One region of the Vibrio sp. QJM3NY_26 genome, then DNA from elsewhere that is predicted to be linked to it. Evidence: riboswitches for the same ligand, from Rfam matches in the RefSeq annotation. Region 1 holds a riboswitch; each other region holds the start of a gene.
The links. A riboswitch is a leader RNA that binds a small molecule or an ion and turns the genes downstream of it on or off. The one in region 1 is predicted to bind thiamine pyrophosphate.
Positions count from the first base shown of each region.

Region 2: linked by a shared signal. The riboswitch ahead of thiD (bifunctional hydroxymethylpyrimidine kinase/phosphomethylpyrimidine kinase) and the one ahead of thiC (phosphomethylpyrimidine synthase ThiC) in region 1 are both predicted to bind thiamine pyrophosphate.
Region 3: linked by a shared signal. The riboswitch ahead of thiB (thiamine ABC transporter substrate binding subunit) and the one ahead of thiC (phosphomethylpyrimidine synthase ThiC) in region 1 are both predicted to bind thiamine pyrophosphate.

Region 1 is NZ_CM173515.1:3,377,049-3,387,884, forward strand. It holds gene AC3CH4_RS15135 (LysR family transcriptional regulator) at 1-197, shown strand, start outside; gene AC3CH4_RS15140 (aminopeptidase P family protein) at 320-2,110, shown strand; gene thiH (2-iminoacetate synthase ThiH) at 2,247-3,374, opposite strand; gene AC3CH4_RS15150 (thiazole synthase) at 3,382-4,146, opposite strand; gene thiS (sulfur carrier protein ThiS) at 4,149-4,358, opposite strand; gene AC3CH4_RS15160 (HesA/MoeB/ThiF family protein) at 4,355-5,137, opposite strand; gene AC3CH4_RS15165 (thiamine phosphate synthase) at 5,127-6,419, opposite strand; gene thiC (phosphomethylpyrimidine synthase ThiC) at 6,419-8,368, opposite strand; TPP riboswitch at 8,498-8,596, opposite strand; gene crcB (fluoride efflux transporter CrcB) at 8,659-9,042, opposite strand; gene AC3CH4_RS15180 (multicopper oxidase family protein) at 9,143-10,525, opposite strand.
Region 2 is NZ_CM173516.1:1,250,362-1,261,197, reverse strand. It holds gene thiM (hydroxyethylthiazole kinase) at 1-185, opposite strand, end outside; gene tenA (thiaminase II) at 256-924, opposite strand; gene AC3CH4_RS20965 (ABC transporter substrate-binding protein) at 933-1,889, opposite strand; gene AC3CH4_RS20960 (ABC transporter permease) at 2,008-2,823, opposite strand; gene AC3CH4_RS20955 (ABC transporter ATP-binding protein) at 2,816-3,574, opposite strand; gene thiD (bifunctional hydroxymethylpyrimidine kinase/phosphomethylpyrimidine kinase) at 3,564-4,457, opposite strand; TPP riboswitch at 4,554-4,665, opposite strand; gene AC3CH4_RS20945 (DMT family transporter) at 4,764-5,681, opposite strand; gene AC3CH4_RS20940 (helix-turn-helix domain-containing protein) at 5,767-6,495, opposite strand; gene AC3CH4_RS20935 (DUF4382 domain-containing protein) at 6,670-7,698, opposite strand; gene AC3CH4_RS20930 (DUF2999 family protein) at 8,122-8,373, opposite strand; gene AC3CH4_RS20925 (ElyC/SanA/YdcF family protein) at 8,504-9,601, opposite strand; gene AC3CH4_RS20920 (glutathione S-transferase family protein) at 10,098-10,772, shown strand.
Region 3 is NZ_CM173515.1:3,048,095-3,058,930, forward strand. It holds gene rapZ (RNase adapter RapZ) at 1-481, shown strand, start outside; gene AC3CH4_RS13535 (HPr family phosphocarrier protein) at 484-759, shown strand; gene mgtE (magnesium transporter) at 908-2,263, shown strand; gene pmbA (metalloprotease PmbA) at 2,412-3,755, opposite strand; gene yjgA (ribosome biogenesis factor YjgA) at 3,874-4,398, shown strand; gene thiQ (thiamine ABC transporter ATP-binding protein) at 4,507-5,211, opposite strand; gene thiP (thiamine/thiamine pyrophosphate ABC transporter permease ThiP) at 5,211-6,824, opposite strand; gene thiB (thiamine ABC transporter substrate binding subunit) at 6,949-7,941, opposite strand; TPP riboswitch at 7,995-8,114, opposite strand; gene AC3CH4_RS13570 (flavin prenyltransferase UbiX) at 8,158-8,781, opposite strand; gene mpl (UDP-N-acetylmuramate:L-alanyl-gamma-D-glutamyl-meso-diaminopimelate ligase) at 8,819-10,177, opposite strand; gene fbp (class 1 fructose-bisphosphatase) at 10,448-10,836, shown strand, end outside.

The DNA of each region.
Region 1 (10,836 bases):
ACACCGACTTTGTGTTTACCGCACCAAGCCATTTTACTTACCTCGTCGCCAAGCAACTCGACTTAGTGGTTGTTCCTTTACCTATGGAATTCCCACCGATGGCATACACTCTGTTTTGGCACCGTGACAGAGAAAATGACCCAGCGTTAACTTGGCTGCGAGATATCATCAAAGAAAAAACTCTGCACCTTAGATAAAAATGGCGTACAGCGTTTGCAGCAAACGAACAAAAGCGCTAGCTTATTGACCTAATAAGTCCCCTCGCATATATATCGACTGTGAGTGTTAACAAGGACCCTAACAATAAGGATAAACACAGATGCACAATATCACTGCTGAACGCGTTGATGCGGTTCGAGCTTGGCTTGAAACAAACAACCTAGATGCCGTTATCATTCCACACGAAGACGAATATCTAGGTGAATACGTTCCAGCTCATAACGAGCGACTTCACTGGTTAACAGGTTTCACAGGCTCTGCAGGTGCCGCTGTTATTACTCGTGAAACTGCTGCTATTTTTGTTGATGGTCGCTATACCGTTCAGGTTCGTAAGCAGGTGCCAGCAGAGTTATTTGAGTATCGCCACCTTATTGAAGAACCGGCTTTAGATTGGATCGTCAATTCATTACCACAAGGCAGTAAGGTTGCCTTCGACCCACGCATGCACACTGCTGCTTGGTTGAAAGGCGCACAAGCAAAACTAGCAGAGAAAGTTGAGCTAACAACGCTCTCAGCAAACCCGATTGATGCGCTTTGGTCTGATCGCCCTGAGCCTGTCGTATCTGATGTGCGCCTAATGGCAACAGACGCCGTTGGTCAATCAAGCGAGAGTAAGCGCGCCGAGATTGCTGGCTTACTAAAAGCAAAAGGTGCGGACGCCGCTATCCTGACCGAGCTTGACTCAATATGCTGGTTGCTTAACATTCGTGGTTTAGACGTATCTCGCCTACCTGTTGTGTTGTCTAATGCAATCATTCACGCTGATGAAAGCGTCGATTTCTTCCTAGACCCAGCACGTATCCCAGCAGGCTTTGAAGCACACGTTGGTAATGGTATTCGAGTTTCTCACCCATCAGAGCTTGAAGCGCGCCTTCAATCTTTAGAAAGCAAAAATGTATCTGTCGATTCAGGCACAAGCAATGCTTGGTATACGCTTGTTCTTCAAAACGCTGGCGCTCATCTCATTGAAGCAGCAGACCCATGTCTCATGCCAAAAGCCGCTAAAAACGAAACTGAAATTGCAGGCATGAAAGCGTGTCACATTCGTGATGGCGTGGCGATGGCTAAGTTCTTGTCTTGGATTGATGCCGAAGTCGCGCAAGGTAACCTACACAACGAAGCAGTGTTGGCTGACAAAGTACAATCGTTCCGTGAGCAAGACCCTACGCTGATGGACCTAAGTTTTGACACGATTTCAGCTGCAGGCGGAAACGCAGCTATGTGTCACTACAACCATGAGAACCAACCTGAACCAGGTCAGTTAGAACTGAATACTCTGTACCTAGTCGATTCAGGCGGTCAGTACTTAGATGGTACAACGGACATCACTCGTACTATCGCGATTGGCCAACCAAGCGACGAAATGATTCAACAGTTCACTCTCGCACTTAAAGGTCATATCGGCATTGCACGTGCACGTTTCCCTCAAGGTACTCGTGGTTTCCAACTGGATATCCTAGCGCGTCAGCACTTATGGGCAGAAGGCTTCGACTACGACCACGGTACTGGTCACGGTGTTGGTCATTTCCTAAGTGTTCATGAAGGACCGCAAAGCATCTCTAAGAAGCTGATCGACGTACCTCTAGTTGAAGGCATGGTGTTATCGAACGAGCCGGGTTACTACCGTGCTGATGAATTTGGTATCCGCATCGAAAACCTAGAGCTCGTGGTTGAACTTCCAACTCAAGGTGATTTCTCAGTACTAACGTTTGAGTCGCTAACACGTTGCCCTATCGATAAGCGCAACATCAATGTTGACTTGCTAACACGACCTGAACTGGCATGGCTGAACGACTACCATCAGAAAGTTTGGAACGACGTTAGCCCATTAGTTGAAGGTGATACATTGGAATGGTTACGCCAATCAACCACTCCATTGGCTCACGCTTAATGCTTAACTAAGCTGTTAACTGAACCAAAACAAACTTGCTAAGTTAAATAGAAAAACGGCTACCCAAAGGTAGCCGTTTTTATTTGCCTGTATCATTACATCGATGTTTCACGTGGAACATCAACCAATATGTTGATTAACCAGAATAGGCACTGTGCCAGTCTCGCCACACTGGGTCGAAACCACGCTGACGAATCATCGACTCAACATCAGCAGCACTTCTCTCATCACTGATCTCAAACTGCTCGAGTTCTTCCTCACCGGAAGCATAACCACCGGGTTGGGTTTTCGAAGCTGCCGACATACTGGTGATACCCAAAGGCAACACGTTATTGCGAAAAGTTGCCGACTCACGGGTCGAAAGGGATAACTCGACCTCAGGATTTAAGAGTCGATATGCGCAGATAAGCTGAACCAACTGTTTATCGTTCATGACTGATTTAGGCTGTAAGCCTCCACTAGACTCCCCACCTTCACACGGGCGAAGACGTGGGAATGAAATCGAGTAACGTGTCTGCCAATAAGTACGCTCCAGGTAATCTAAATGAGCAGCAACAAAGAAGCAGTCGGTTCGCCAATCTTCCAAACCAATCAAAGCACCAATCCCTATCTTATCAATACCCGCTTTTGCCAAGCGATCGGGAGTTTCAAGACGATATTCAAAATCCATTTTATTGCCACGTAGATGATGCTCAGCGTAGGTCCTTGGTTGATAGGTCTCTTGATAAACCATCACCGCATCTAAACCGAGAGTTTTAAGCTCTGCGTAATCATGTTGATCAAGCGGCTGCACTTCCATCGCAAGGTAGTTAAATTGCTTTTTGATAGTCGGCAACACCTGTCGAAAGTAATTCATCCCGACCTTAGTTTCATGTTCACCGGTGACCAACAAAACGCTATCAAACTTCATCTTTTTGATAGCCGCACTTTCGGCATCAATTTCATCCAAAGTAAGCGTGCGGCGCTTGATACGATTCTCCATTGAGAAACCACAATACGTGCATGCATTCGCGCATAGATTCGAGAGATACAAAGGAATATAAAGCGACATTGTATTACCAAATCGCTTACGAGTTAGCGCCAACGATTGTTGTGCCATCTGCTCTAAGTAAGGTTCTGCCGCCGGAGAGATCAGAGCCTTAAAGTCTTCTAGGTCGCGTTTGGGTTTACTCAGAGCACGTTCAACATCCGCTGCCGTTTTACTGAAGATAGACATACCAATGTCATCCCAGTTGAGCTGTTTAAATCGATCAACAAACGTCATGGCAATATTACTCGTCTAGAAATGAAGTTAACGGACTGGAAGCAACCGCGTGAGATACCTGACCAGCGAGACCAGCAAGGTAAGCCATACGACCTGCTTCAACTGCCAACTTAAAAGCAATCGCCATATCAACAGGTTGTTGGGAAGCCGCAATCGCCGTATTCACTAACACTGCATCTGCGCCCATTTCCATTGCACGAGCAGCATGAGATGGTGCACCTATGCCTGCATCCACAATCACAGGGACATTCGCTTGGTCGATAATGATCTCTAAGAAGTCTGCCGAAGCGATACCTTTGTTTGAACCAATTGGGGCACCTAGCGGCATAACCGCAGTACAACCCACCTCTTCCAAGCGTTTACACAATACTGGATCGGCATGACAGTAAGGCAACACAATAAAGCCATCTTTAACCAGTTGCTCAGCAGCTTTAAGCGTCTCTATTGGGTCTGGCATCAAGTACTTTGGATCTGGATGAATTTCCAGTTTAAGCCAGTTTGTACCTAGCGCTTCACGAGCCAAATGCGCAGCAAAGACGGCATCTTTTGCACTCTTCGCCCCAGAGGTATTCGGTAGCAAGTTCACGCCAGCATCAATGATGGGCTGTAAAATGTCGTCTTGCTCAGAGCGAATATCGACTCTCTTCAACGCCATGGTTGCCAGTTGCGAACCTGAAGCTTCAATAGCACTCGCCATCAAATGCTTGTTTGCGAACTTGCCGGTTCCAGTAAAGAGTCGTGATTGAAACGTTTTATCAGCGATAGTTAACATGGTTAGCCTCCTGCAATGGCTTGGAAAAGAGAAATAGCATCGCCTTCATTGACGACAGTTTGTTGCCACTGGCTACGCGGGACAACCGCATTATTGATTGCAAATACACAACCTAGATCAGGTAATGATAGAGCTTGGATAATGTCCGCTAGAGACGAAGAGTACGCTACCTGTTCTGGTTGTTCGTTTATAGAGATCGTTATATGACTCATTGGATTTCTTCTTCTAAATGCTTAACTACAGGTGCACTGCACACGAGACATTCACTATCTTTAGTAACCATTAAGTTTTGCCAATTCATCGTTTGGCCATCAAACAGCTTGAGCTGATGTGTTGTTACCTGAAACTCACCACAAGTTAAACGTTGAATAGCAGCTAAAGCTTGAAGGTTACCTATGGTGCCGACAACTGGACCAATAATGCCGCTATCACTACAACGCGTTGTTTGTGGATGATGCTCAAACGGGAAAAGGCAGTAATAACACCCTTGCTGGTTCTGATAATCAAAGACAATAAATTGACCTTTCCAGCCAATTGCAGAACCCGATATCAAAGGTGTATTAGCTTTAAAACAAGCTCGGTTAACCTGCTGGCGTGACGCGAAGTTGTCAGTACAATCCAACACGAGATCAGCCAACATGACTTCTAATTCAAGTTGGCTTTCACTCATTCGTTGATTGATGGTTCTTACTTGGCTGCGGTCATTGAGCTCATTCAGTTGTTGTTTAAGTGCTTCGACCTTAGGTGAACCTAATTGGCTTTCCTTGAACGCTACCTGTCGTTGCAGGTTAGATGAATCCACACAGTCATCATCAACCAACACGATCTTTCCAACACCAGAAGCTGCAAGGTAAAGAGCCGCAGCATTACCTAAGCCACCACAACCAATCACTAACACATGGCCATTTAATAGGTTTCGTTGCCCTTGTTCACCGACTTCAGGTAACGCAATTTGTCGTTGATAACGAATGAATTCAAAGTCACTCAGCATAGCTAGGCTCCTGTATAACCTCTTCCTTAAGAGTTGGAGATTTAGATGCCATCAGTTTTTCGAAAAATTCGATCACTTTCTGTGGGTCTTCCGCCAATGTAATCGCACGTACCACCGCCAAACTCGATACCCCACACTCCCACACCTGCTCAGCTGTCGATTGGTCAATACCGCCAATAGCAACCGTCGGATAACCGATGAGTTGTTCTGTGTATGGGATAGTATCAATCAGCTGTTGATACAGAGATAAACGAACTAAACCCTGAGGTTTCGATGGCATCTGTTTAGTTGTTGTTGGGAAGATGTGTCCCAGCGCAATATAGCTTGGGTTGATTTGAACAATGCGTAGCAACTCGTAATAGCCATGAGTCGAGAGACCTATCTTAATACCTGCTTGGCTCAACTGTGAGAGGTTTGATTCTTCAATATCCTCTTGCCCCAAATGAACACCAAACGCGTCATGCTTGAGTGCAAGCTGCCAATAATCATTGATAAAAACCTGAGCGTTATGCTCTCGACCAAGCTCGATTGATCGCGCAACTTGTTGTTCTAAGTCCACTTGCTGAGGGTTTTTAATACGTAGTTGAACAGTGTTAATTCCGAGCTTGAGCAACCTTTCGATCCACTCAACATCATCAACCACAGGATATAGCCCTAGGCTACTCTTGCTCAATTCAGGGAACGAAAGTGATGTTCCTTGGTGCGCCCAACCAACACTAATATCCAGTCGCTCATCTTCCAAAACTGGAATTGGAAAGTTTTGGTAATGTGCTGGCCATGTTCCACGTGAAACATTGGACGCTGCGCGAGCTAAAACCAATGCGTCTTCTAATGGGAACTCTAACGCCAACAAAGTAAGTAACCAGGCAAAGTGGCCGTGATTATCTAACTCCTGATGGGCTGTAGTGTCACTCTTGATAGCACGATTAGCATATAAGTGTGACCAGATATCTAACACAGCTGAATCATCTGAGACACCGATATAGATGGTATTCGGAGTTTGTGTAAAGGCATCACAAACGTCAGTTAGCGCGACTGAATTACTGCAATCAACAACATGGTTCAGTTCCGCCAACTGACACTTCGCCAATGAATCAACATCATGAGCAAAGCCAATCGATAACGCATGCTGAGTGTCAACGATAGAGAAGTATTGAGTTGGGCTTACACCCAACTCAACTGCATCGGTTGCCAAGCCTTGTCGCTTAGCAACCAATAGACAGTTCTGCACCTCTCCCGTTAACTCAATATTTTGAGATGGGATGAGTATCTTCACTGTCATTATTCCTCTAATTGAGCTTCTTTTGCACCTACTGCAGGGTGGTAAAGTTCAGACCCAGTATCACGGAACTCTTGTGATTTCTGACGCATCCCTTCCAACGGGTTATCTAGCATCTTAATCTCGATAGCCTGATCCGCGGCTACTTGTTCGGTATCTTTCGCATACTCTCGGACTTCCTGAGAGATCTTCATCGAGCAGAATTTAGGTCCACACATTGAGCAGAAGTGAGCAACCTTACCGGATTCTTGTGGCAGAGTTTCATCATGGAAAGAACGTGCTGTTTCAGGGTCTAAAGCTAGATTAAATTGGTCTTCCCAACGGAATTCAAAACGTGCTTTAGATAATGCATTATCTCGGATTTGTGCGCCCGGGTGTCCTTTAGCCAAGTCTGCAGCGTGTGCAGCCAGCTTGTAAGTAATCAGGCCGGTCTTTACATCTTCTTTGTTTGGCAAACCTAAATGTTCTTTAGGGGTTACATAACAGAGCATCGCGCAACCGTACCAACCAATCATAGCCGCGCCAATACCAGAGGTAATATGGTCGTAACCAGGGGCAATATCTGTCGTCAATGGGCCTAAAGTATAGAAAGGCGCTTCATGGCAGTGCTCTAACTGCTCGTCCATGTTCTCTTTAATTAGGTGCATTGGCACATGTCCAGGGCCTTCAATGATCACCTGAACGTCGTATTCCCAAGCCACTTTAGTCAGCTCACCTAGAGTACGCAACTCGGAGAATTGAGCCTCATCATTGGCATCTGCAATAGAGCCTGGACGCAAGCCATCACCTAACGACAGAGCCACATCATACTTCGCACAGATCTCGCAGATCTCGCGGAAGTGAGTATAAAGGAAGCTCTCTTGGTGATGAGCAAGACACCATTTCGCGATAATAGAACCACCACGAGAAACAATGCCGGTGACACGTTTAGCCGTCATCGGAACGTAGCGAAGCAACAAACCTGCGTGGATAGTGAAGTAATCAACACCCTGCTCTGCTTGTTCAATCAAAGTATCGCGCATCACTTCCCAGTTAAGGTCTTCCGCAACACCATTCACTTTTTCAAGGGCTTGATACATAGGAACCGTACCGATTGGTACAGGGCTGTTACGTAAGATCCATTCGCGAGTTTCGTGAATATTACGGCCGGTAGAAAGGTCCATTACGGTATCGCCCCCCCAGCGAGTTGACCATACTAACTTCTCTACTTCTTCTTCAATCGAAGAGCTTACTGAAGAGTTACCGATATTAGCGTTCACCTTCACTAAGAAGTTACGACCAATAATCATCGGTTCTGATTCTGGATGGTTGATGTTTGAAGGGATAATAGCTCGACCTTCAGCAACCTCCTTGCGCACGAATTCAGGGGTAATTTCTTTCGGCAGGTTTGCGCCAAAGTTATGGCCAGGATGTTGGTGGTTAAGCTGCTCATCAGCAAACTTCTGACGTCCCATGTTCTCACGTATAGCTATGTACTCCATCTCAGGAGTGATAATCCCCTGACGAGCATAGTGCAGCTGAGTAACACATTGATCGCCAGTCGCACGACGAATTCTAGGTAGGTTGCCGTAACGAAGGTCGTCTAGAGTTTCATCTTCTAAACGTTCTTTAGTGTAAACAGAGCTTACATCGTCTAACAGTTCCGTATCACCACGCTCATCAATCCATTGCTCACGCAACTTTGGAAGGCCGCTATACAGGTCTATTTGATGTGTGGGGTCAGTGTAAACACCTGAGGTATCGTAAACTTGAATGGGTACATTAGGTTCGAATACAGGCTCTTTTTTAGTACCACCGACAAGGCTATCAGCGAGTGATATTTCTCGTACAGGGACTTGAATATCTTCTCGAGATCCTTGGATGTAAGCTTTTTTTGAATTTGGATAAGGTTGTACGGATAAAGAATCGATGAAATTCTTCGCTTCCAGTCTTGCTTGTTTACGACTCGACATAGCATTTTTCCTTGGCTTTTAGCCATTATTTATAGGGATAAAAATGCTTGACGGATTAGATGCTACAAGAGGGATCACGGTAAGAAATACAGTTGTGATCTGGAGATAGATCTCTAGAGGGATTCTAGTTAGATATCTACTCTTGTTCCCTTCGCAGGTATTAGCCTGATCAGGTTCAACGGATCCCGAGTTAACGGTCTCAGCCATATGGCACTCCGACAAGTTCGATCGAGTATATAAAAACGGCTTGGATAAACCAAGCCGAGTTGTTAACAAATCGTAAGAAAGTTTTAAGACTTTATCAAAAGTTGGAAGCCGATCCATGCTGCTGAGATGCTGAGAACCACGTTGAGTAGCACATTGAGTCCCATCTTAAAGAAAGCACCCTGCTGCATAAGAAGCACGTTATCCATCGAAAATGTAGAAAATGTAGTCAATGCTCCAAGGAAACCAAGACCGATGATCTGCCTCCATGGTTCTGTCGCAACCATCTCATTCTCAAACGCTGCGATGAGCAAACCCATAATTAAAGAGCCAATTACGTTAACTGTCAGTGTACCGTAAGGGAAACCACGTCCTAGCATCACCACACATAACTCTGAAATCAAATAACGCGAACAAGCACCAAATGCGCCACCAATGGCAATAAAACCTAAAATAGATAACTGACCCATGAATCCTCCCAAACAATAGTCCCTATATTCTAGCTTTACCGTCGATAAAAGCGAGGGTAGAAACTAAGAATGCATGCGCAAATATTAAACGTTACAGGTGTCACTTAACTTCAATATATCCCATCAATCCTGTTTTCATGTGCTCAATTACATGACAGTGATACATCCAGCGTCCTGGGTTGTCTGCAACAAATGCAGCTTTAGCTCGGCCATTTTTTCCAAGTAACACTGTATCGGTATGGAAAGGCTCTTCAATTTTTTTACCATCAAGTTCCAATACAGTAAATGTATGACCATGAATATGAATCGGGTGATGATATTGAGTGACGTTCTTAAGATCGAATATGTAAGTCTTACCCAACTCTAAAGTCGCCAACGGTTCAGGAATATTGTCTTTGCTCATTCCTTCCCATGCTCTTTTATTTGTTAGCCAAAACTTAGGCATCGATTTTCCATCTTTGGATACTGGAGAAACAGCCCCTTCCCATTCAAATAAAAAGTCGATCTCTTCAGCATTAGCAAGATCTAGGTTGGGCACTGGATTCAATGGTAGTAATGGCAACGAACGTCCTTGAGCAAATGCTGAATCTACGACTTCAAATTCACACAAAGAAAATGGGAAACGCCCCTTCATATGGAGAACGTTAACTCGCTCACCAGCTTTAGGAGCGATCAGTCCGATATCAACACGCATCCCTGGACCGATTTTATGTTGAGTCAGTTTGTAAGGCGTTTTCACAGGGTTACCATCGATGGCAATCACCCATGCTTCAGCCCCTTCGACAGCAATAGGGTAAGTGATCGTATTGTCGACATTAGCGATACGCAGCCTGGTCGTTGCGTGTTGCTTTAACTGATAAGTAGGCTCATGTGTTCCATTAACGCTACTCCATTCTCCTGGTGTGCCCATGCGAGCGCTGAGTCGTGGGATCATTAGATCTTTCCATTGACCCTGTTTGTCGATGTGCCAATGCTTAAGCATCAATGCGTGTTCTTCATCGAACCGTATTGGATTACTCTCTTCTACGATAATAAGGCCAACTAAGCCCATACCAAGCTGCTTCACGCTATTCATGTGTGGGTGATACCAAAATGTGCCAGCATCTGGCGGCGTAAACTCATAAATGAATGTTTCACCTGGCATGATAGGTGGCTGACTTAAGAAGGGAACACCGTCCATTTCGATGGGAATTCTTAAGCCATGCCAATGGATAGTCGTCGGCTCTGATAGCTTATTGGTAAAACGAATTGTGACCTTTTCACCCTGTCGACATCGAATCGTTGGCGCTGGAATCTGGCCATTAAAGCCTAGAATATTAGTCTCAAATCCCGTCACTAGTTCAGCGATTGAAGGCTCTGCCGTTAGGTCGTAAACATACTTTCCTTGTTCATCAACCGACCGCTTCATTGAACAAGCGGGCAGTACAGTGAGTGCTGATATAGCGAGAGATGATTGAATAAACTTACGACGGGAGATATCCATATTTGTTGCCTTTTAGTAATAACGACCAAAATGTAACAAAATATTGAGAATAATTCTCATAAAGAAGTGGGGATTGTGCTGTTGATTGTTTATAAAAGAGGCTGGGATAAGTAAGCACTTACACTTTTAAGGCTAGGTTTTATTAAAAGCAGGAATTATCGACTAAAAATCGAACAAATATAAAGTGAAAAAATAGAACTTCTGCTGAGGCATTGATATGGCAGGGTGGAGGTTTCGACTCCCAACACGCGCTATTTTGGTAAGTCGGAGAATCCGCTGCTTTGCTAATGGCGTATATATTAGATTAAGAA
Region 2 (10,836 bases), on a different replicon from region 1:
AGCGCGCCAGAGAAAGACATCATCTCAGCCAATTCTTGCTGTGAGTGCGCCATGATAGGAGAAGCGCCAATCGCCAATAAAGCATTCGCCGTATTGTTCATCACGACGTAGTTGGTGATATTCACAACCAGCGGTTTTTGCTCTCGTACTGCGCGCAGCGATTGGATGATTTGTTCAGTTAGCATGGGTAAATCCTTATAAAAGAAAGTCGTTTTAAGCCGCTGCTGATTGGTTAGCGACAAGGTTTAGCCGTGGTTAATCATTAAGTGCATTCAGACCTTGCTGCCAAAAAGCCACTTCCATACGCGTTGCGGTTTTAAAGATATGAACGATGTTCTGGCCGCGCTCGCTGTTGATATCGATTTCAGCAAGCAGTTGATTGAAGTATTCCGCGCCCGTTGCCACGCCAGACTGGAACTCTTCTCCACCGTACAGTTGCAGCCAGCTTGCGTATGGGTTGCCTTCCAAAACGGTTTCACTGCTTTCTAACAGCGCTTTACCAATCACAGCGTAACCAATGGAACACGGAGCCAGTGCCGCATATAAGTCGACAAGATCACCTGTCATACCCGCATCTAGAACGTAGCGCGTGTAAGCGACTGTACCGAAATCTTCAGGCTCGTTTTCCAAATCAGATTCGGTTAACCCCCACTGACCACAGTAAGTCACATGGTGAGAGATTTCAGAATCGAGCAGGGCATGAACACTTGGCAGTGCACGACGCATATCAGCCAGTGTTTTCGCCTTGTAGATCGCCAATGCATAAGCGCGGGCATACTGTTTTAAGAACAGAAAATCTTGCTTCAAATAATGCAGAAAACAAGGCTGAGCGAGTGTGCCGTTCGCCAGCGTTTTAACAAAAGCGTGCTCGGTGTAGTCTTGCCAATCTTGCTGACAGGCTTGGATTAAGTCTTGGTATTTCATGAGATTCCTTAGTCAAAAGTCGGTACGTAGTCAGCGGCTTTTGGTAGTGATTTGATAATGCCTTTGTCGAACATGAACTGCGCGTAATCGTCGTAACGTTTTAGGTCGACTGCTGAAGGGCGAAGTGCAAAACGAGTCAGCGTGTCATTCCATGCGCGTTGGTTAAGTTCGTTGTTCAACGTATCCGGTGAATACGCAACAAACTCACTCCATGAATCTTGCGGGTGGTTCACAATGTAAGTTGTTGCTTGTTCCAATGCTTTGTTGAACGCTTTGATCGCTTCATCGTCGTGCTGCTTTGCGTTCGCAACAAAGATAAGCTCATCGTAAGCTGGCACACCGTGTTCTTCAGGGAAGAATGCCTTCGCTTTAAAGCCTTCAAGTGCTAACTGGTTGGTTTCGAAGTTACGTAAGCCACCCCAAATTGCGTCTACCTTGCCCGATGCTAATGAAGACGAAAGCGCCCAACCGACATTGATGGTTTGCACGTCTGTAAACGCAACATTTTCTTGCGCTAGCATGGTGCCGATAGTCGCTTCTTCGTTGCCAGCAATCGCAATACCGATCTTTTTACCTTTCAGATCTGCTAGTGAATCGTTCTTGCCGTTATCCAAAACCATCAGCGTGTTCAGTGGTGTTGCAATAAGGGTTGATGCACGAACTAGAGGCAAACCTGCCGCTACATCCATGGTTAAACTTGGTTGGTAAGTTACCGCTAAATCGACTTTACCTGCCGCGACCAGTTTTGCTGGCGTGCTTGGGTCTGCTGGCTCTTGGATTTCCACCTCTAAGCCTTGGTCAGCAAAGTAGCCACGCTCTTGAGCAATCACAATTGGGCCGTGGTTCGGGTTCACAAACCAATCCAACATCAATGTCAGTTTCTTTTGTTCAGAATCCGCCAATGCATGACCTGAAACCAATGAAGCAAGCAGTGCCACTGCACCTACCAATTTGGTATTTTTCATAGTTAACCTTTCCTTTTGAATATTATTATTGTGTTTATAGAGCTAATTTTTAACGAGGTTTGTTTAGATAAATAGCGTTGAGCGAAGCTTTATTAAACAAGTGTTATTGAGCGAACCATCACTGGTTCTCCCAAGGGATAGCTTTTTTAAGTAATTTGTCTGTGATGAAGTAGAGCGAGATAGACAGCACCGCCAAGATGAATAAGGCAGCAAACATCTCATCAATGATCATGCGTGCGTTGGCTTGCAGCATTAGGTAACCCAGCCCTTCACTCGAACCCACCCACTCGCCGACAACCGCACCAATTGGGGCAATAACCACAGCGACACGAATGCCAGACGCCAAAGTTGGCAGCGCAGCAGGCAGTTGGATATAACGCAACAATTGCCATTTCGATGCACCCATGGTCTTGGCAAGATCGAGATAACCCGTCGGTGTATTTCGCAGGCCGTCGTAACAACAAGTGGTTACAGGGAAGAAGATAATGATCGCCGCCATCACCACTTTTGACGCGATGCCATAGCCTAGCCACAACATCAATACTGGCGCGATCGCAAACACAGGGATAGCTTGGCTAGCAATTAAGATAGGCAACAACCAGCGTTTCAACGGTTCGAACATCAACATCTGTAGGGCGAAAAACAGCCCCATCGACAAACCGAGCAATAGACCAAGTAAGATCTCCTGCGCAGTCACCCAAGTGTGTTTGAGTAGCACATCGTAACGTTCAATTAGCTTGATGAAGACTTCTTCGGGAGCTGGCAGAATGAAGCTTGGCATCTCGAAGATAACCACCACCAGTTGCCATAAACCGAGAATCACGGCGCTGCTGATAAGCAAACGCATAACGGGATTCATCTGACGAGGACGTTCAGTGCTAGCCTGTATGTCGGTTGAACGAGCCCCAACTTCGCTTCGCGTTAGATCATTCATAATCACGCTCCAACTGATCTAAGATCGCTTGTTGTAACTCAGCACATTCACCATCTAACACTCTTGGTGTGGCTGTATTTGGCACAGACAGTGACTGTGCGCTTGCAGGTGTGCCTTGCAACACATACAAGTTATCCGCCAAGCGCACCGCTTCTTGTGGATCATGGGTGATCAACACAACAGTTTTATCTTTTAGCAGTTCACACGCTAAACTTTGCAGCTTGTGTCTCGTTACCGCATCCAGCGCAGAGAACGGTTCATCCATCAGTACGACTGGCTTGTCTTGCATTAAGGTGCGAGCCAAAGCAACACGCTGACGCATGCCACCAGACAACTGATCCGGCATAGTAGACGCGTGATCAGCTAAACCAACCGCAGCTAGCAACTCTAGAGCTTGATTGGTTTGCGGTGCTTTATCAGAAGCTGGATTTTGAAAGCGATGACTTAAGCAAACATTGTCGATAACCGACAACCATGGCAGTAACAAATCTTGCTGCGCCATGTAAGCGATGCGATCCGTTAAAGGCAATTCATCAGAGGTTGCCAATGTGCCCTGCCACTCCACCTTATCGTCCAGTAAGCCTGCCAGATAACGCAATACCGTGGTTTTTCCGCAGCCACTTCGACCGAGCAATACCGTCCACTTACCTGCGTTTAAGCTAAGCGACAACCCAGATAAGGTCGCGTGCTCACTGTCGTTATAACGTAAGGAGGCACTGCTGAGTTGAACACCAACCGTATTAACGGACATTACCGTGCCCAACGAAGAAGTGATTTACCGGGCCGTGACCTTGACCGACTTGCAACTCATCAGCATGAGCAATAGCACGTGAAATGTATTGTTTACCTAAGTCAACAGCTTGAGTAAGCGTGTTGCCTTGAGCTAAGAAAGAAGCAATCGCAGAAGAGAGCGTACAGCCAGTGCCATGGGTGTTTTTAGTAGGAAAACGCTTCGCACTAATCAAAGCAGAGGTCGTCGGGAGAATCAGTAAGTCGTTACTGTTCTCATCCTTCTCTAAGTGACCGCCTTTTAGCAGGACAGCTTTAGCACCTAGTGCGCGTAAGTCTTCAATCATGCCCTGCATTTCAGCTTCGCTTTCAGGGACAGCTTTGCCTGTCAGTGCAGCACCTTCTGGCAAGTTAGGTGTGATGATGTCTGCCAGCGGAATCAGCTCTTGCTTCAGCGTCGTGATGGCTGAGTTTTCTAGAAGAAGATCGCCACTCGTCGCAACCATTACAGGGTCAATCACAAGATGCTTAGGTTGATACTGCTTAATTTTATCTGCAACGACTTTGATGATTTGCGAATCAGCCAACATGCCGACTTTTACTGCCACGATATTGAGATCAGTAAACACTGCATCTAACTGACTAGCTACATGGTCGAGTGGAATAGGGAAAATGGCTGACACGCCTTGAGTGTTCTGAGATGTGATAGCGGTAATGACCGAACAAGCAAAACTACCGGTAGCAGACATCGCTTTAATATCAGCTTGGATCCCTGCACCGCCGCCGCTGTCTGAGCCTGCGATCGTCAATACAATCGGAGTGTTCGTTCGAATCGAACCATCAGCAGAGTGCTGTGAAACTGAGGCTTTGGGCGTTAAATCTTTTGAAATAGAACTGTGTGTCATTGTCGCTCCTACTATCTTACAAGACGTAGGAGAACGAACACTGATCGAAGGAGAAGTCGCATTAGGCTCATGAAAGTTTTCATGGGTGCAGACGTAGATCGAGTGCTTATAGTTCCCTACGCCAGTGTTAACTGAATCAGGTTCAACGGGTCTCGATTAACGATCTCAGCAAACACCAAATAAGGTATATGCCCCCCGACTATTGATAGCGATAGTAACAGCACTCTCACAACTGAGATACTGATTTTATTCAATTATAAGAATTACACATGAAAAAATTTCAATTAGGTCCAACAAAACAAATACTTATAACGTTCCTTTAGATGGCTTCGACTGTATCAACAAGCACAACACAATCAGAAACATACCTAGCCAGCCTGTAAAAGGAATCAGCTCACCGACAACACAGACGGCAAGCACCGCTGCGACTACCGGTTCAAACAAAGTAAGTAGATTGGCACTACTCGCGGTCACGTGGCGTAAACCAAAACTGAACGCGATATAGCCCAAGCATTGTGGGATTAGCGTCAGATAACTGATGACTAATACGTTAATCTGCGAGGAAAACAGGTTCTCACCAGTAAACCAGAGCGTTGGCAGCAACAGCATCGCACCCAGGCCAAAAATACTGCCCATCGCCGCTTGTGACTTAATCCCTTTATCGATCAGTGCTTTGGTCGCCCAAGAATAAATGGCGTAACACAACCCAGCGAGCAAACCTAAAGCTATGCCGAATAACTTCAAATCATCAGCGGATTCACTCACCGATTCAGACTCAGAAAACACCAACAACCCAATACCCACCACACCAATCGCAAAGCTAGTGAGCCAACGTTTGTTGATATTATTTTTTTTGCTAATCAGACACTCTAACAGTGCCGAAAAGAAAGGTGCGGTCGCAATCGAAACCACGGTTCCAATCGCCACACCTGATAATTTCATTGAAGAATAGAAAGCTAAAGGATAGACCGCCAAAGCCAAAGCGCTCACTGCCAACAGCTTCTTATTCTGCAAAAGTTTATCAAGGGCTAATAGGATTTTTCGATACGCTAAGCCCGCTTGCATTAGGCCGCCGACACCCATAGAGAAAGCACCAATCGCTAATGGGCTTAGATCAGGCGCAAAACTTGCGGCGGTGCCTGTCGTGCCCCATAAAATGGAAGCAAACAAAATGGCTAAAGTGCCCGTTTGGAATTCGTTAACGCGATTGATGGCAAGATTCATTTCTATTACCCAATTTTCAGTTCTGAAATAGATAATAGTGAAGATTGATAGAAGTTAGTTTGCCGAAAGGACGCTATTTTTGTTTCTAAAGACTGTCTTTCATTGAGCCTAGAAACGCCCTTGGAGACATTCCAAAGTGCTGAGAGAAACGACGACTGAAAGCAGAAACATCACTATAACCCACATTTTCGGCTATCAATTGAACAGGTAAATCTGTGTGGGTTAACAAGGCTTGAGCTTTCTCCATACGATATCGCGTGATGTATTTAAGCGCACTGATACCCAAGCACTCTTTGAAGCGTTTTTTGAATTGAGTAGGGCTCAAACAGGCCGTTTCTGCAAGTTGTGATATGGATAACGGTTGCGTGTAGTTATCCGCTATCAGCCTTTGTACGGCGCGGATTCTTGGGTCGATGCTCTTGCTCACTTGTTGTTGCTCTAACAGCAGTGAAAACACATCCAAGATGGATGACTCAATACCGCTATCGACCTGATATTCCAGCTGCTTCTCAACAAACAACAAGAAGCTCATCAAAGGTGGCGTTATCGTGAAAACCGAGAGCTCGTGCTCTAACAAATGCTGAGGCAACACAGCCATATCCGCGACAATAAACCGCGCTGCTTCGTCCGCTTTAAACGCATGTGCTGTGGTTACCGGAATCACCACACATTCGCCCACCGCCACTTTACCGACATACCCCACCATTTCGATATTGATACTGCCTTGGATCGGCAATACCAGTTGATGATGGTAATCATGAGCATGGGTATTAAATTGCTTGGTGTAAGATCGAATGCTTAAGCTAGATTTCATAATCAACGCCGGAGTACATTTCGCTAAGTTAGAGTAAGAGATACAACGTTACATTATCACTTCCCTAGAGTCACACTCAATGCGCATCAAATTCATGCTTGCTAGGTGACATGATCAAAAACGGCCTCCAAATAAGAGGCCGTATTTATTCGAATGCTTAATCACGTCAAAGATTTAAAACGATACTTGGTTATCCTGACCAACCACTACCTGAACACTATTTTGAACATCATAGATTTCAAAACCATCAGCAACCGGATCAGCATTGTCTTCATCACTGTCGTACTGCGCAGTACAGGTATAACCCAATGAGTAAGTACCTGGATCAATGAAGCCCAGAGAGAACTCATAGTTAGTCTGTGCTTCATTCATTGCCACTGACGCTGAAGTGATCGGTTTCACTTCATCACTGCCGCCAATCGGAGCCATGTTAGCTTTAGCGATGTCACCTTCATACAAATAAACCGATTGGACGAAGGTATTGTCATTTGTAGGGTTACAAGCTCCAAAAGTTGTTGTCGCTACAGTACCTTCAATGTTTCCTGTCTCAACCGTATTAATAAGGCTTACAGACGTTCTTTGAATGGTGTAATCAGGGAGAGTTGAACTGTTCTTTAGGCCACGTCGAAGATCGAACTCGACAACAAAATCGTTACTTTGTTGATTCACATTAAATGAGTTATTAAAGTAAAGTACGCCAGCATTATCTTCTTTACCCACGCCTTGCGGGCACGCGCCTTCACCTTTCACCGTTAACTCACGATTCGTATCATCATTTTCTACCACGTAAGATGGATCTGTTGGGTGATCGCCATCATTCGCAAACACACACAACTTATAGCTGCCTACCGGAACTACCTCATTTTCAATCAAAGGGAGCGCATCGCTGCCTTGGTAATCCAATAAATTAACACTTAACGGAATAGGATCTGCGCCATCAGGTAATGGATCGCCATTTTCATCAACGTAGTCGCCGTTTTCGTCCGTTTTATACACATCATAAATCAGTGGCGAACCTCCCCCTTGAGGAAGTAAAGCCACCTTGCTGAATGTCACGGTGACGTCTTTAACATCATCAATGGGCGCATCACTCACACTCAAGGTAATGGGTGTCGTACTGCTTGATGATCCTGAGTCTCCGCCACAACCAACAAGCCCTGCCAACACAAGGCTCGCTAAAGCCGTTTCCTTTAAATATTTCATAACTCATTTCCTATAAAATCACTGCTCAATAAAGGGCTTATTCGAGTGCCCTCTTATTCTTTTTCTTGTTGTGACCCATAAATAAACAGCGCTATTGTTTGATGTTTATATCCCTACTATTCAGGGCATTCCTCATCCAAAAAAAACTGTTCATCAAGGTGCACATATCAAGTCGCACATAGGTTAATTAAGTCTAGTAAGCAAATTGTCAGTAGCAACACATATTTGGCAAAGGTGCTGTCAATTGTGTTGAAATAGTCGTTGAGTAGAAAATGGGAGGCAGGGATTGAAAGCAACTTGATCAAAGTGAATAATCGCCACCAAGATCAAAAAAGGCCGTTAAGACAGCCTGTTGCTGAACTTAAACGACCTTTTCATTGAATTTTGATTAAGCTAAGACGATATCAGCTCATTCAAACTCACTTATTTTTGAAGTTGCTCTTTAGCGGCTTCAACCTTAGAAAAATCTAGGCCAAGCTCTTCAACTGCTTCTTTGATTAGCGCAGGGTTTTGCATTACCTGACCCATCAGCATTTGAAGCTTATCTTGTGGTAAACCAAGTTGGCTGATTGTCGCCATTGCTGCAAGAGGGTTCTCGGTCAACGTCTTGAATATCTCGCTGATCTGCTCGTCGCTGATATTGTTCTCTTTCAACATTGCTAAAATCGGGTTCATTTTTTTGCCTTTGAAACACTAAATTAAGTAGGAGCACAGCATACCATCTAGCTGTGCTCGATTGTACTAACAAGTGAAGCTTTGGTTGAACGCGATCTGTGCTTTTCCCAAACGCAAATAATGCTTGGGCTTAACGAGACTCTAATGGGTAAGAACGGTAGCTCCACATACCATACGTTCTCAGTGCGTCACGGTAGATGCCTAGAAGCTCACCACTGCTCGCTTTCTTAAGATCTTCTAGCGGCTTATCTGGGTAAGAAACCGTATCGAAGGTAATGCCCTGAGGGCCAGTTTGCCAGCTAGCAATTTCAAACAGAGTTTGACCACGACGAACATGGCTTGCCGAGCTAATAATGGTCGCGTGCTTAATATCATGACGAGCAAGCGCATAGCTACTGAATAAGGCATTGCCTACCGTGCTGGTCGCGTAGTTCTCTTCAATGATGCGGTCTTTGCTTACCCCTTTTGAGATAAGCCAATCCGCCATTAACTTGCCTTCTGTCTTATGGTTCTTAGGCACGCCGCCGGTTAACACAATCATCGCATCCGGGTTGGCTTTAGACATTGCCAATGTGGTTTCAAGACGTTCAATCAAGATCTCATGCATTGAACCATCTGGGTTCAGCGCGTAACCCAAAGTAACTATCGCGCCGTGATCGCTCAGTAGCCCTTTATCTGCTGATTCTTTCAACGGTGTTTCTAATACGCGATCGACCGTAGCAAAGATACGTTTGATGTCTTCGGCTTTGCCTTTGTTCAGGCTCTCAAGCTTCTGCATATGCTTGTTGGATTCACTATCATTACCATCGAATCTTTGCCAAACCGCAAGGTAAGCATGAAGATCGACATCGTCTGGCGCAACCGTCAGTGCTTGTTCAAACAACTCAATAGCGCGCTCTGCGTTCTTGTTGTAGATCTGAGCGTTCGCTGCCGAGATCAACAAATCAGTACGGTAAGGTTCTAGCTGGTAAGCTTCTAACAATCGGTTAGTCACAATCTCCATGTTGCTTGGCATTTTAGCCGTAAAGCCCGCGTGAGAAATTCTTGCCGGAGACTTAAACGCCTGCAACGCATCAAGAAGTAGTTGGTCGACAACTTGTCGCTTAGTCACCAACTGCGCATAATCCGCTGAAGCTTGTACTGCGCCATCGTTAGCAGCAAAAGAATAAGGTGTTGCGCCAAAAGCAAGCATGCCACCAAGAGCAAGGGCGATAATGTTCTTTTTCATGGAAAGATCCTGTGTCGTTAAGTGTTCACATCAGATTTGCTCCCCAATGTAAGCCCCCAAGATTAAAAAACCGTGAACCACACCAGAATCTCCAAGGTTAATATTCATTTGTTGCATAAGGTGTGGCAACAGATCACGATTTTGAACTTACCAGTAAGCCTGCGCATCGAGATAATTTTGGTTTCGAGGGGAATTTACGGGTAATTTTGGAATATCTAACTGCGGAATCCATACGCCCTATTCCACCGAAAACCACCCATCACAAATCCAAACTCCGCAGAAAACAACACGCCCAAACAGCAACTTTAAGCTCATTTTTTCAACAACTTAAAATCCAACACACTGAATCGCTCGATTCCCTTCTCGCTCTAATAACGAAGTTTTAAGCGCATAGATTTAAAACACGCATCAACCGATTTTCAAATAAATTAAAATCAATTATTGAACGACCGTTCAAGTGATGCTTTAATGAATTACCAATACAAGGAGTTACCCCATGCTTAAGTTCTATTTTCACCAAACACCCAACCCAATGAAGATCGCTCTGTTTCTAGAAGAGACCGGCCTAGATTTTGAACTTGTTCCTGTTGATACCTTAAAAGGCGAGCAACACACGCCGGAATATCGTTTGATTAATCCGAACGGTAAAACACCAGCCATTGAAGACGATGGACAACGTGTATTCGACTCTAACGCTATCCTTCTTTACCTATCAGAGAAAACTGGCAAGCTAGCGGGACAACCAGAAGACAGAGCAGAACTTCTATCTTGGATGATGTTTATCGCGAGCGGTCTTGGTCCTTATTCGGGTCAATCGGTACACTTCCGCCATGCTGCACCAGCAGGCTTAGATTACGCGGTAAATCGTTATCTACGCGAAGCACAACGTCATTACGAAGTGTTAGACAAGCACATGGAAGGTCGTGAATTTATCGTCGGAAATGAGTACACCATTGTCGATGTCGCGGCATGGGGTTGGATTGATAAAGCACCTTTCGTGCTTGGTGAAGAAGGCCTAGAACCTTACCCGAACTTGAAGCGTTGGTTCGATGCAATCAACGCCCGCCCTGCTGCACTGCGCGCTCGCGAAATCGGCAAAGGCATTGAATTTAAAACTGAACGTGATGAAGAAGCGAAACGAGCACTGTTTCCTTCGAATTATGCGAAGTAGAAAAATTGAGAGTTAATGCTCTACTGAGTGATAGCTAAAACTCAAACATAAAGAGCCGCTAAAA
Region 3 (10,836 bases), 330 kb from region 1:
CGCAGAGCAAGCCAGCATTGTGATTGACAGCAGTGACTGCAACCTCTACGAATTGAGCGAAAAGGTTCGATTTAAAGTTGAAGGCAAAGAGAAGCAAGAGCTGATCATTGTCTTTCAATCTTTCGGTTTCAAATACGGACTGCCAAGTGATGCTGACTATGTGTTTGATGTTCGCTTTTTGCCAAACCCTCACTGGGAACCAGCACTACGACCATTAACGGGTCTTGACGCACCCATTCACTCTTTTCTTGAAAAACACTCAGAAGTTCTTGAACTCAAGCAGCAAATTCAAGGCTTTGTTGAGCAGTGGTTGCCAATGTTAGAGAAGAATAATCGCAGTTATCTAACGGTCGCGATTGGTTGTACTGGCGGTAAACACCGCTCGGTTTACCTAACTCAGAAAATTGGTGAATACTTCGAACAACTTGGCCATCAAGTTCAAATCAGACACGCCTCCCTAGAGAAGCACCAACAGGGCTAACCATGGAATTAACTCGAACTGTACTGATCCAAAATCGCTTGGGTCTTCACGCTAGAGCAGCCGTAAAATTGGTTGAGCTTGCACAAAGCTTTGATGCAACCATCACTATCCATAGTGAAGAAGATAAAACGGCAACAGCAGACAGTGTAATGGGGCTACTTATGCTGGAGTCGGCGCAAGGGCAACACATCACTATCCAAGCCGCAGGCACCGATTCACAGCAAGCGCTTGATGCCGTTTGTCACCTAATTGAAGACCGGTTTGATGAGGGCGAGTAGCAAAAACGCTTCACTCACAACATCTAAAACTCAAACCACGCATCAACCAATATTAATTCTTAGTTCTACCTAAGTTAATGATTTAAATAAGCCCCAGAATTAAGTTACTATTCCAAGCATTGTTAGAATAATGAGATAGGAGGAAAATATGGCAGAGCAATTAGAATTCGACCAAGCTCACCAAACCCTCCAAGAAGTCAGCGAAGCCCTAGAAAACGGCCGATTTGTTCACGTACGCCGACAACTTCAGGATATGGAACCTGAGGATATTGCACACCTTTTAGAAGCCTCCCCTCGCAAAAGTCGTGACGTACTCTGGCAACTCACCGATCCAGAAGACTACGGTGAAATTCTTGATGAGCTAAACGAAGATGTCAAAGATGCTCTTGTGTCAAAAATGGCACCAGAAACCTTGGCAGAAGCAACCGAAGGTATGGAAACCGATGACGTCGCGTACGTACTTCGAAGCCTGCCGGACGATGTTTCTCGAGAAGTCCTTTCCCAAATGGACTCTGTCGATCGTGCATTAGTAGAAACCGCCCTTTCGTACCCAGAAGATTCAGCGGGTGCGTTAATGAACACCGACGTAATCACGATCCGCGGTGATGTCGATGTTGAGGTCGTACTGCGTTATTTACGTATGCGTGGTGAATTACCTGACGCTACCGATGCGTTATATGTTATCGATGACGACGAACGCCTCATTGGTAACCTATCGCTCAGCACACTGATTACAACCCAGCCTGATGTGTCTGTTTCAGAAGTGATGGAAGATGCCGACGAAGCGATCGCCGTTGAAACCAGTGCCTCTGATATCGCCAGCCTGTTCGAACGTCGTAACTGGGTGTCAGCTCCTGTTGTCGATGTAAATCAACACCTTGTAGGTCGTATCACGATCGATGATGTGGTTGATGTTATCCGTGAAGATGCCGAGCACTCAATGATGAGTATGGCGGGTATGGACGATGACGAAGATACCTTCGCACCGGTCGTAAAATCCGCTCGTCGTCGTAGTGTATGGCTAGGCGCAAACGTTTTAGCAGCACTCGCGGCAGCGTCTGTGTCTAATATGTTTGAGGCCACACTGAATGAGATGGCCGCGATTGCCGTTTTGATGACTATCGTACCGTCCATGGGTGGTGTTGCAGGTAACCAAACCGTCGCTCTAGTGATTCGTGGTTTAGCGCTTGGTCACATTGGCGACAGTAACAAACGCGAACTACTACTCAAAGAAGCCTCTATCGGCTTCCTTAACGGCATTCTATGGGCCGTTATCATTGGCGGTATAGTGGTTGCTTGGAAAGGCAATTGGATCTTGGGAGGCATCATCTCAGCAGCGATGATGACAAACTTGATTGTCGCGGGTATTGCCGGTGTAACCATTCCTGTAATGCTGAAGAAGATGAATATCGACCCTGCCCTTGCAGGCGGTATGGCTCTGACCACGGTGACTGATGTGATTGGCCTATCGGTGTTCTTAGGCTTAGCCACGATACTTATCTAACTCATACTTATCTCGTGTGAATAAACAGATAGCCTATTCTAAGACGAGATGCTGAATACAAAAAGGGAGCCAGAGGCTCCCTTTTTAATAGGTCAGATTTACGCTTCAGGTTTGAGCTTCAGATTTAAACTAAAGCCAATTAAGCAAATTACTCACCCGCGACTTTCATCGATTCAAGCAGGATAGAACCTGTTTGAATTTGTGAACGAGTTTCAACGTCGTTACCTACCGCTACAATCTGAGTGAACATATCTTTGAGATTGCCCGCGATCGTCACTTCCGATACTGGGTATTGGATCTCTCCGTTCTCAACCCAGAAACCTGCAGCACCACGAGAATAATCACCTGTCACGGTATTAACGCCTTGACCCATCACCTCAGTCACAAGGAAGCCTGTGCCTAACTCTTTTAGCATTTGCTCAAAGTTTTGACCGGTCGATTTAACGAACCAGTTATGAATACCACCCGCATGACCTGTTGGTGTCATATCCATTTTACGTGCGGCGTAGCTCGTTAGCAGGTAAGTTGCTAACACACCGTCGGTGATGATTTCACGATCTTGAGTGAACACACCTTCGCTATCGAATGGGCTTGAAGCCAAACCACGTAAGATATGGGGACGCTCAGAGATATTGAACCAATCTGGCAAGATTTTCTGACCTAGATGATCCAGTAAGAACGAAGACTTACGGTAAAGATTACCACCGCTAATTGCCATCACAAGGTGGCCAATTAGACCTGTAGCGACATCGTTCGCGAACATAATTGGATATTGGCCTGTTGGTAGCTTTTTAGCATCCAAACGGCTGATGGTTTTTTCTGCCGCTTCTTGACCAACACGCTCAGGCGCCCATAGCTCATCACGATGACGTGCAACGGTGTAGCTGTAGTCACGTTCCATTTCACCATTAGCGCCTTGCCCAATCACACAGCAGCTCGTGCTATGGCGACTTGAGGCGTAGCTTGCCAGCAAGCCATGGCTGTTACCATAAACCTTAACACCATAGTGACTGTCGTAGCTTGCACCATCACTTTGCTTGATCTTGTCGCTATAAGCTAGCGCTTGCTTCTCAGCAGCAATCGCAATCTCAGCGGCATAGTCAGGGTTTGGTTCATCAGGGTGGAAAAGGTCCAAATCTGGAATTTCTTTTACCATGTATTCTTTTGCGGCAGGACCGGCAAATGGGTCTTCAGAAGTGTACTGAGCGATATCAAGCGCAGCCGCTACTGTTTGAGCAATTGCCTTTTCACTCAGATCAGATGTAGATGCGCTGCCTTTTTTCTGGCCGCGGTAAACAGTAATACCTAGAGCACCATCACTATTAAATTCAACGTTTTCCACTTCACACATACGTGTTGAAACACTTAAACCCGTTGACTTAGTAATAGCGACCTCAGCTGCGTCTGCACTCACTGATGCCATATCCAACGCTTTAGCTACTGCGGCTTCTAGCTCAACTCTTTGCTGGGCGACTTGCTGTTTTACATCCATATCTATTCTAATTTTTTAGGTCAATATTAGGTAGGATAACAAGAATTTCGCTTTCTCCCCAAGATTCTTGCTAAAATAGGCAATATATTCGTTTGAGATAGTGACATAGGCAGAAAAGATGGCTCGCAAAAACCAAAAAGCCCCATGGGAACCAGAAGAAGAAATCATCTGGGTAAGTAAGACAGAAATGAAAACGGACATGGATGCCCTGCAAAAGCTGGGAGAAGAGCTTGTTGAACTAAAGCCTTCTATTCTTGATAAGTTCCCTTTGTCTGAAGACCTGGCACAAGCGATTAAAGATGCACAACGCTTTAAAAATGAAGCAAAGCGCCGTCAGCTTCAATACATTGGTAAAGTAATGCGCAATGTAGATCCAGAGCCAATTCAAGCGGCTTTAGATAAAATTCGCAACAAACACTCTCAAGCAACAGTTGAACTACACAAACTAGAACAACTGCGTGACCGCGTTGTTGCAGAAGGCGATGCTGCCATTTCTGACGTTATGGAAATGTACCCTGAAGCAGACCGTCAACGTCTTCGTCAGCTAGCTCGCCAAGCTAACAAAGAGAAATCAGCGAACAAGCCAGCGAAGTCTTCTCGCGAGATCTTCCAAATCTTAAAAGAGCTAAAGCAAGGCGACTAACCTTCGTCTCCTTTTACTCAGAAAGATAATAAAAGACCTAGCACATGCTAGGTCTTTTTGTTTTCGACTTACTCAATATCAAAAGCCATCAAGACCAATACTCAGTCGTCACTCACCCGCTTTAACAAACGAACTTAATTCTTGCTGTGGATGAGTAGCGGTCAGTACCTCTATCGAGTCTTCAACCAACACCTTACCTAGCGCCACAAAAATAAACTTATTCGCGATACTGCGTGCATCACCTAAATGGTGCGTCACCATCAATACCGTAATATTTCGTTCTGCCGCTAATCGCTTCACTAAGCTAAGCATCTCCTCGCGCAGCAAAGGATCAAGCGCAGAGAAAGGTTCATCAAGCAACCAGATATCATGAGGCTGAACAAAACAGCGGGCTAACGCGACACGCTGGCGCTGGCCACCCGATAAATGCTCAGGCAATCTATCTAAATACTCTGCAACACCTACTTGTGCGGCTGCTTGCTCAACTTTGAGCTTTTGGGTTGCTGTAAGCTTTAATCCTGGATGCAGCCCTAAACCAATATTTTCACGTACGGTGAGATGGGCAAAAAGATTGTGTTCTTGGAGCAACATCGCCAATGGACGTTGGTGCGCTTCTTTACCAATAAGCGATTGTCCTGCCACTGAGATCTCACCCGATGTAGGCTCTATGAATCCCGCAACTAGCGCCAACAACGTTGATTTACCAGCGCCACTCGGCCCCATCAACGCGACAATGTCGCCCTGCTCAGCTTGGAAATCAAAGCGAAACAACTCTCGGTGATAGTGGTAGTCCACCTCTTTCATCACTAACATCATCGGTTCCTTAACTCTTTAGCATTGGGGTTTGAGCTTCGAGTAAATAAAAATTCTATTAAGCTAAAACTGCCCACACTCAGCAGCAGTAAACTCACAGAAACCACCGCGGCGGCTTCCATTTGATAGCTGCCTAACAATTGGAATAGATACAAAGGCAGCGTTCTAAAATCTTGGCTACCAAACAAGGCAATGGCACTCAAGTCCCCCATCGCCAGCATAAAGCTAATAGAAAAGGCTTGCGCCATTGGTTTACGTAGTGCGCGCCACTCCACCAGCCTAAAACGTGTGAAACCTGTCATTCCCAAGCTTGCACACACGTATTGATACTGTTGAGATAAATGCAACATAGGTTGGGCTAAGGTTTTAATCACATAAGGCAGTGCCATTAAGCTATTTACTGCAATCACAATAAAGAAAGCTAAGCTAAATACATCGGTAAATGAACGCAGTAATAAGAAGAGTCCCGTACTGATCACTAACCCTGGTGTCACTAAGATAATGGTACCAATCAGCTCGATTTTATCGGCTCTAAAGTTCTTGTTCTGCAAACGCCATGCACGACTGGTCAGCAGTATCGCAATACCAATACCGACGGCAATAACACTTGCTAAGGACGCAACTTTAACTGAGGTCATTAGCGCAGCCCAAAACGGTTCGCTGCTGAGCACAGTTAGTGCTTGTGAGTTAATACCACTGACGATAACCATGGCTAATGGCGGCAATACCAGCATTGAGACTACTATGATCCAAAAGCTATCCCAAGCTTTTGAGCACCAGCAGTCCTTAACCAAATATTTCTCTTCCGACAACTGACTGGCCGTCACTGAAATAGGTTTCGACAGGCGCTGAATACTCACCGCGAGCACTCCACACAGCAGCATTTGCCATATCGCGAGCAAGGCACCAGCCTGTAAGTCAAAGTCGAATTTAATCGCTTGATAAATAGCGAGTTCGATAGTGGTCGATTTCGGACCTCCACCTAGCGCCATCACGGTAGCAAAGCTAGTAAAGCACAACATGAAGACTAAGCCACATACATGAGGCAGTTGTTGTCTCAATCGCGGCCATTCGACCCATTTAAATTTATTCCAATGACTCATACCCAAATGAGCACACAGCTTGTGCTGCTCGGCAGGCACGGTATCTAAAGCTTGTAAAAGTAAACGGCTGGCATAGGGCAGATTAAAAAAGACATGTGCGAGCAAAATGCCATTCAATCCATAGATGGAGAATGGTAATTCAATATCGAAGTTCGCCAGAAATTTAGCTAACCAACCACTGTTGCCATAAATTGCAAGCAAACCAAACACACCGACTAACACAGGCAAAACCAAGGTCGATGCGAACAGCCTTAACAACAGAGCTCGCCCAAAAAATTGCCTGCGACACAAAGCATGAGCAATTGGTATAGCAAAGCCAACACTCAGCACAGTTGAGAGTGTCGCTTGATAAAAACTGAATTTCGTTACGTGCCAATAGTAAGGATCGGACCATACTTGGCTGATATCAAGAGAAGGGGCATTGCTAAGCAATGCCCCAACTGCTGAAACCACAAAAGCGGTAATGAGTATCGCAACCCAGATCCCGACCTTAGGTGTTTTCTTTATCATAAATTGATTTTTTACCGTAAGTGGTTCACTCAGTTAATATCGAACGAACCTTTAAATACAGAAAGTTAGAAAGCTGAGCTTTAGGAAACTCATCTTTAGAAAATTAAGCTAGAAGGCTAATCCTTTAAAAAGTAAGTGCACTCTGCCATTCACGAATCCATGGCTTACGCTTAGCAGCGATTTCTTCAGGCGTAAAACTCAGAGCTTTCTGCGGTACTGTTAACTGCTCGAACCCTTTTGGTAGCTCGATATCCGTCACTGGGTACATCCAGTTGCCCGTTGGCATCGCCGATTGGAATTCATCACTTAAGATAAACGCCATAAACTCATCGGCCAGTTTTTCATTTTTGCTGCCTTTAACTTTCGCTGCCACTTCCACTTGAGTGTAATGACCTTCTTCAAAGCTTGCAGCTGCATACTTAGAATCACTTTCTGCAATGATGTGGTAAGCAGGAGATGTTGTGTAAGACAAGACTAAGTCCGACTCCCCATTTAAGAACATAGAGTAAGCTTCAGACCAACCTTTAGTAACCGTAACCGTCTTCTGAGCAAGTTTCTTCCAAGCTGCCGTCGCTTCATCACCGTATACCGACTTCATCCATAGCATCATGCCTTGACCCGGCGTTGATGTACGTGGGTCTTGGTAGATAACCTTAAGGTCGTCACGCTGCTCAACCAGTTCTTTCAAGCTCTTAGGTGGGTTTGCTAGTTTCTCTTTGTTATAGATAAACGCAAAGTAACCAAAATCATAAGGAACAAAGGTGCTGTCGTCCCAGCCGTTAGGAAGTGTCACTGAAGACGTATCAACATTGTGCTCAGCCAATAAGCCCGTCGCTTTCGCTTCAGCCATCAGATTGTTATCTAGGCCTAACACGATATCAGCTTTGCTGTTACCACCTTCAAGACGCAAGCGGTTCAGAATCGATACGCCATCTTCTAGCGCGACAAAGTTCACATCGCAGCCACACTTTTCTTCAAATGCTTTTTCAACGGCAGGACGAGGGCCCCAATCCGCAGCAAAAGAGTCATAGGTATAAACCGTTAGGGTATTGTCTGCAGCAAAGGCAGAAAAAGAGATGGCTGTAGTAACAGCAAGAGTTGTTAATGTAAATTTCACTGGACGCTCTCCATGGTCTGAGCGGCACAGGTTTGAGGGAGGAGAACGGTAGAAGTTGTTCCTAACTCAATTCCTACGCCAGCATTATCTGGTTCAGGTTTACGGGTCCCAAGCACTTGCTTGATCTCAGCTCGCATTCATTATTTGAATGGTTTGCTCCCCGATGAGTGTTCAGAATTGTAATTCGAATTTTAACAATAAGCTATCAAGTTTGGATCAATTACGTTGATCGTAACCCCAACGTGGCACTAAACCTTGCTCGATGCCAAGATGATCCAAAATGCGCGCCACCATAAAATCGACCAGATCTTCAATCGACTTAGGTTGATGATAAAAACCCGGAGCGGCAGGCATGATCGTCACGCCCATAGTCGATAGCTTATGCATGTTCTCTAAGTGCAGCGTCGAGAATGGCGTCTCACGAACCACCAACAACAGCTGGCCTCGTTCTTTCATGACCACATCTGCAGCACGCTCAATCAGATTATCCGATAAGCCATGAGCAATTGAAGCCAAGCTTCCCGCTGAACATGGACAAACGACCATCTGCTTCGGCGCTGCAGAGCCAGAGGCAACCGGTGAGAACCAATCATCTTTGCCACACACCACCAGCTTTTCGGGGTCACACCCAAGGTGTTTAACCAAAGCTTGTTTCGCTGCATCAGGTCCTGCAGGTAACTTAAGTTCATGCTCGGTCGCCAACACCACTCGCGCAGCCGACGATATCAGTAAATAGACCTGATAATCCGCCGCCAAAAGGCATTCAAGTAAACGCAGGCCATAAGGTGCACCTGATGCGCCAGTGAAAGCGAGGGTTATAGCTTTATCGTGTTTTGTCATGTTCTCAATTACTTCAAAATATAAGGTCGTGGATCAGTTAGCCTTTGAGTGCCAACGCATCCAACAGTTTCTGGTGAATACCACCAAAGCCACCATTGCTCATTACCAAGATTTGGTCGCCCGCTTGTGCCTCTGAGACAATTCTAGCAACGAATGTATCCATGTCATCACTTACATGTGCGGGTTGATGGCACGCATCGGCAACATCTTGTACAGACCAATCAATGTTATCTGGTTGGAATAAGTAGGTAGAATCCGCCTGTTTGAGCGAATCAGCCAAGGTTTCTTTATGCACACCACGCTTCATGGTGGCAGAACGAGGCTCTAAAACGGCAATGATTTTTTTCGTATCGACCTTATTACGTAAGCCACCCAGAGTAAGTTCAATCGCTGTAGGATGATGAGCAAAATCGTCATAGACAGAAACACCTGCCACTTCGCCTTTAAACTCTAAGCGACGCTTGGTATTAATGAAAGTCGCCAGTGATTCACATCCTAAGTCGGGTGTCACACCGACATGTCTTGCCGCCGCAATCGCCATCAAGGCATTACTTACGTTATGATCGCCAACCAAATCCCAGTCTACGGTCCCAACACATTCGTCTTGGAAATAGACCTCAAATTTGGAGCCATCTTTAACCAGTTTCTTGGCATCCCAATCGCCAAGTTCACCGCTCGATTCAGTCTCACTCCAACACCCACGAGATAGAACATCTTCAATAGCCGTATCTTGCTTCGGTGAGAAAATACGACCATTACTTGGCACAGTGCGAACCAAATGATGAAACTGTCGCTTGATCGCTTCAAGATCATCAAAGATATCCGCATGATCGAACTCAAGATTATTCATGACCAAGGTTCTTGGGTGGTAATGAACGAACTTAGATCGTTTATCGAAAAAAGCACTGTCGTATTCGTCGGCTTCAACCACGAAGAACATGCTTTCACCAAGGCGAGCAGATATACCAAAGTTACCCAACACACCGCCAACTAAGAAGCCCGGTGCATAGCCACAGTCTTCCAAGATCCAAGCCAACATGCTTGATGTAGTAGTCTTGCCATGCGTTCCCGAGACCGCAAGAACCCAACGGTCATGCAGTAGAAATTCTTGCAACCATTGCGGGCCTGATGTGTATCTAAGGTTATTATCCAATACATACTCAACACACGGGTTACCACGGCTCATGGCATTACCGATAACCACGAGATCAGGCCTTGGCTCTAATTGACTAGGGTCGAACCCTTCAATAATCTCAATCCCCTGAGACTCCAACAAGGTGCTCATTGGAGGATAAACATTCGCGTCACTACCCGTAACCTTGTGACCTAATTGACGAGCCAATACCGCGGCACCACCCATGAAGGTGCCACAAATTCCTAAGATGTGAATATGCATATATTGCTTCCAAACGCTTGGCTAAATGAGCCATGTCTAAATCAAACTACTTGCACTCATTATCATTAAATGGCGATTAAAAGCGAGCAGCAATGCAAAACAAATTTAGTCGACATAGTAAGTGAGATCTGTGTCGCTTAGTTCATTACCATTAAAAAGATCTAACCTTTAGAATTTAGGTAAGCGTCTAGATGAATAAAGCCCACTCAAGAGGCCTAATCTACAGTGCTCAAATCCCCCCTAATATTGAGAGAAGTTTAAGGAAATAACATGTCTGAGATGCGCACCCTTGGTGAGTTCATTGTTGCAAAACAAAATGATTTCCCCCATGCAAGTGGTGATCTATCATCCCTTTTGTCATCAATTCGTCTTGCTGCAAAAATTGTTAACCGTGAAATCAACAAAGCAGGTCTTGTCGACATTACTGGCGCTGTTGGTACAGACAACGTTCAAGGTGAAGAGCAACAAAAGCTAGACCTTTACGCGAACGACAAATTTAAAGCGGCTCTAGAAGCTCGTGACCAAGTTTGTGGCGTTGCAAGTGAAGAAGAAGACGAAGCTGTTGCCTTCAATAAAGAGCTCAACAAAAACGCAAAATACGTTGTTCTGATGGATCCACTTGATGGTTCTTCAAACATCGATGTGAATGTATCGGTTGG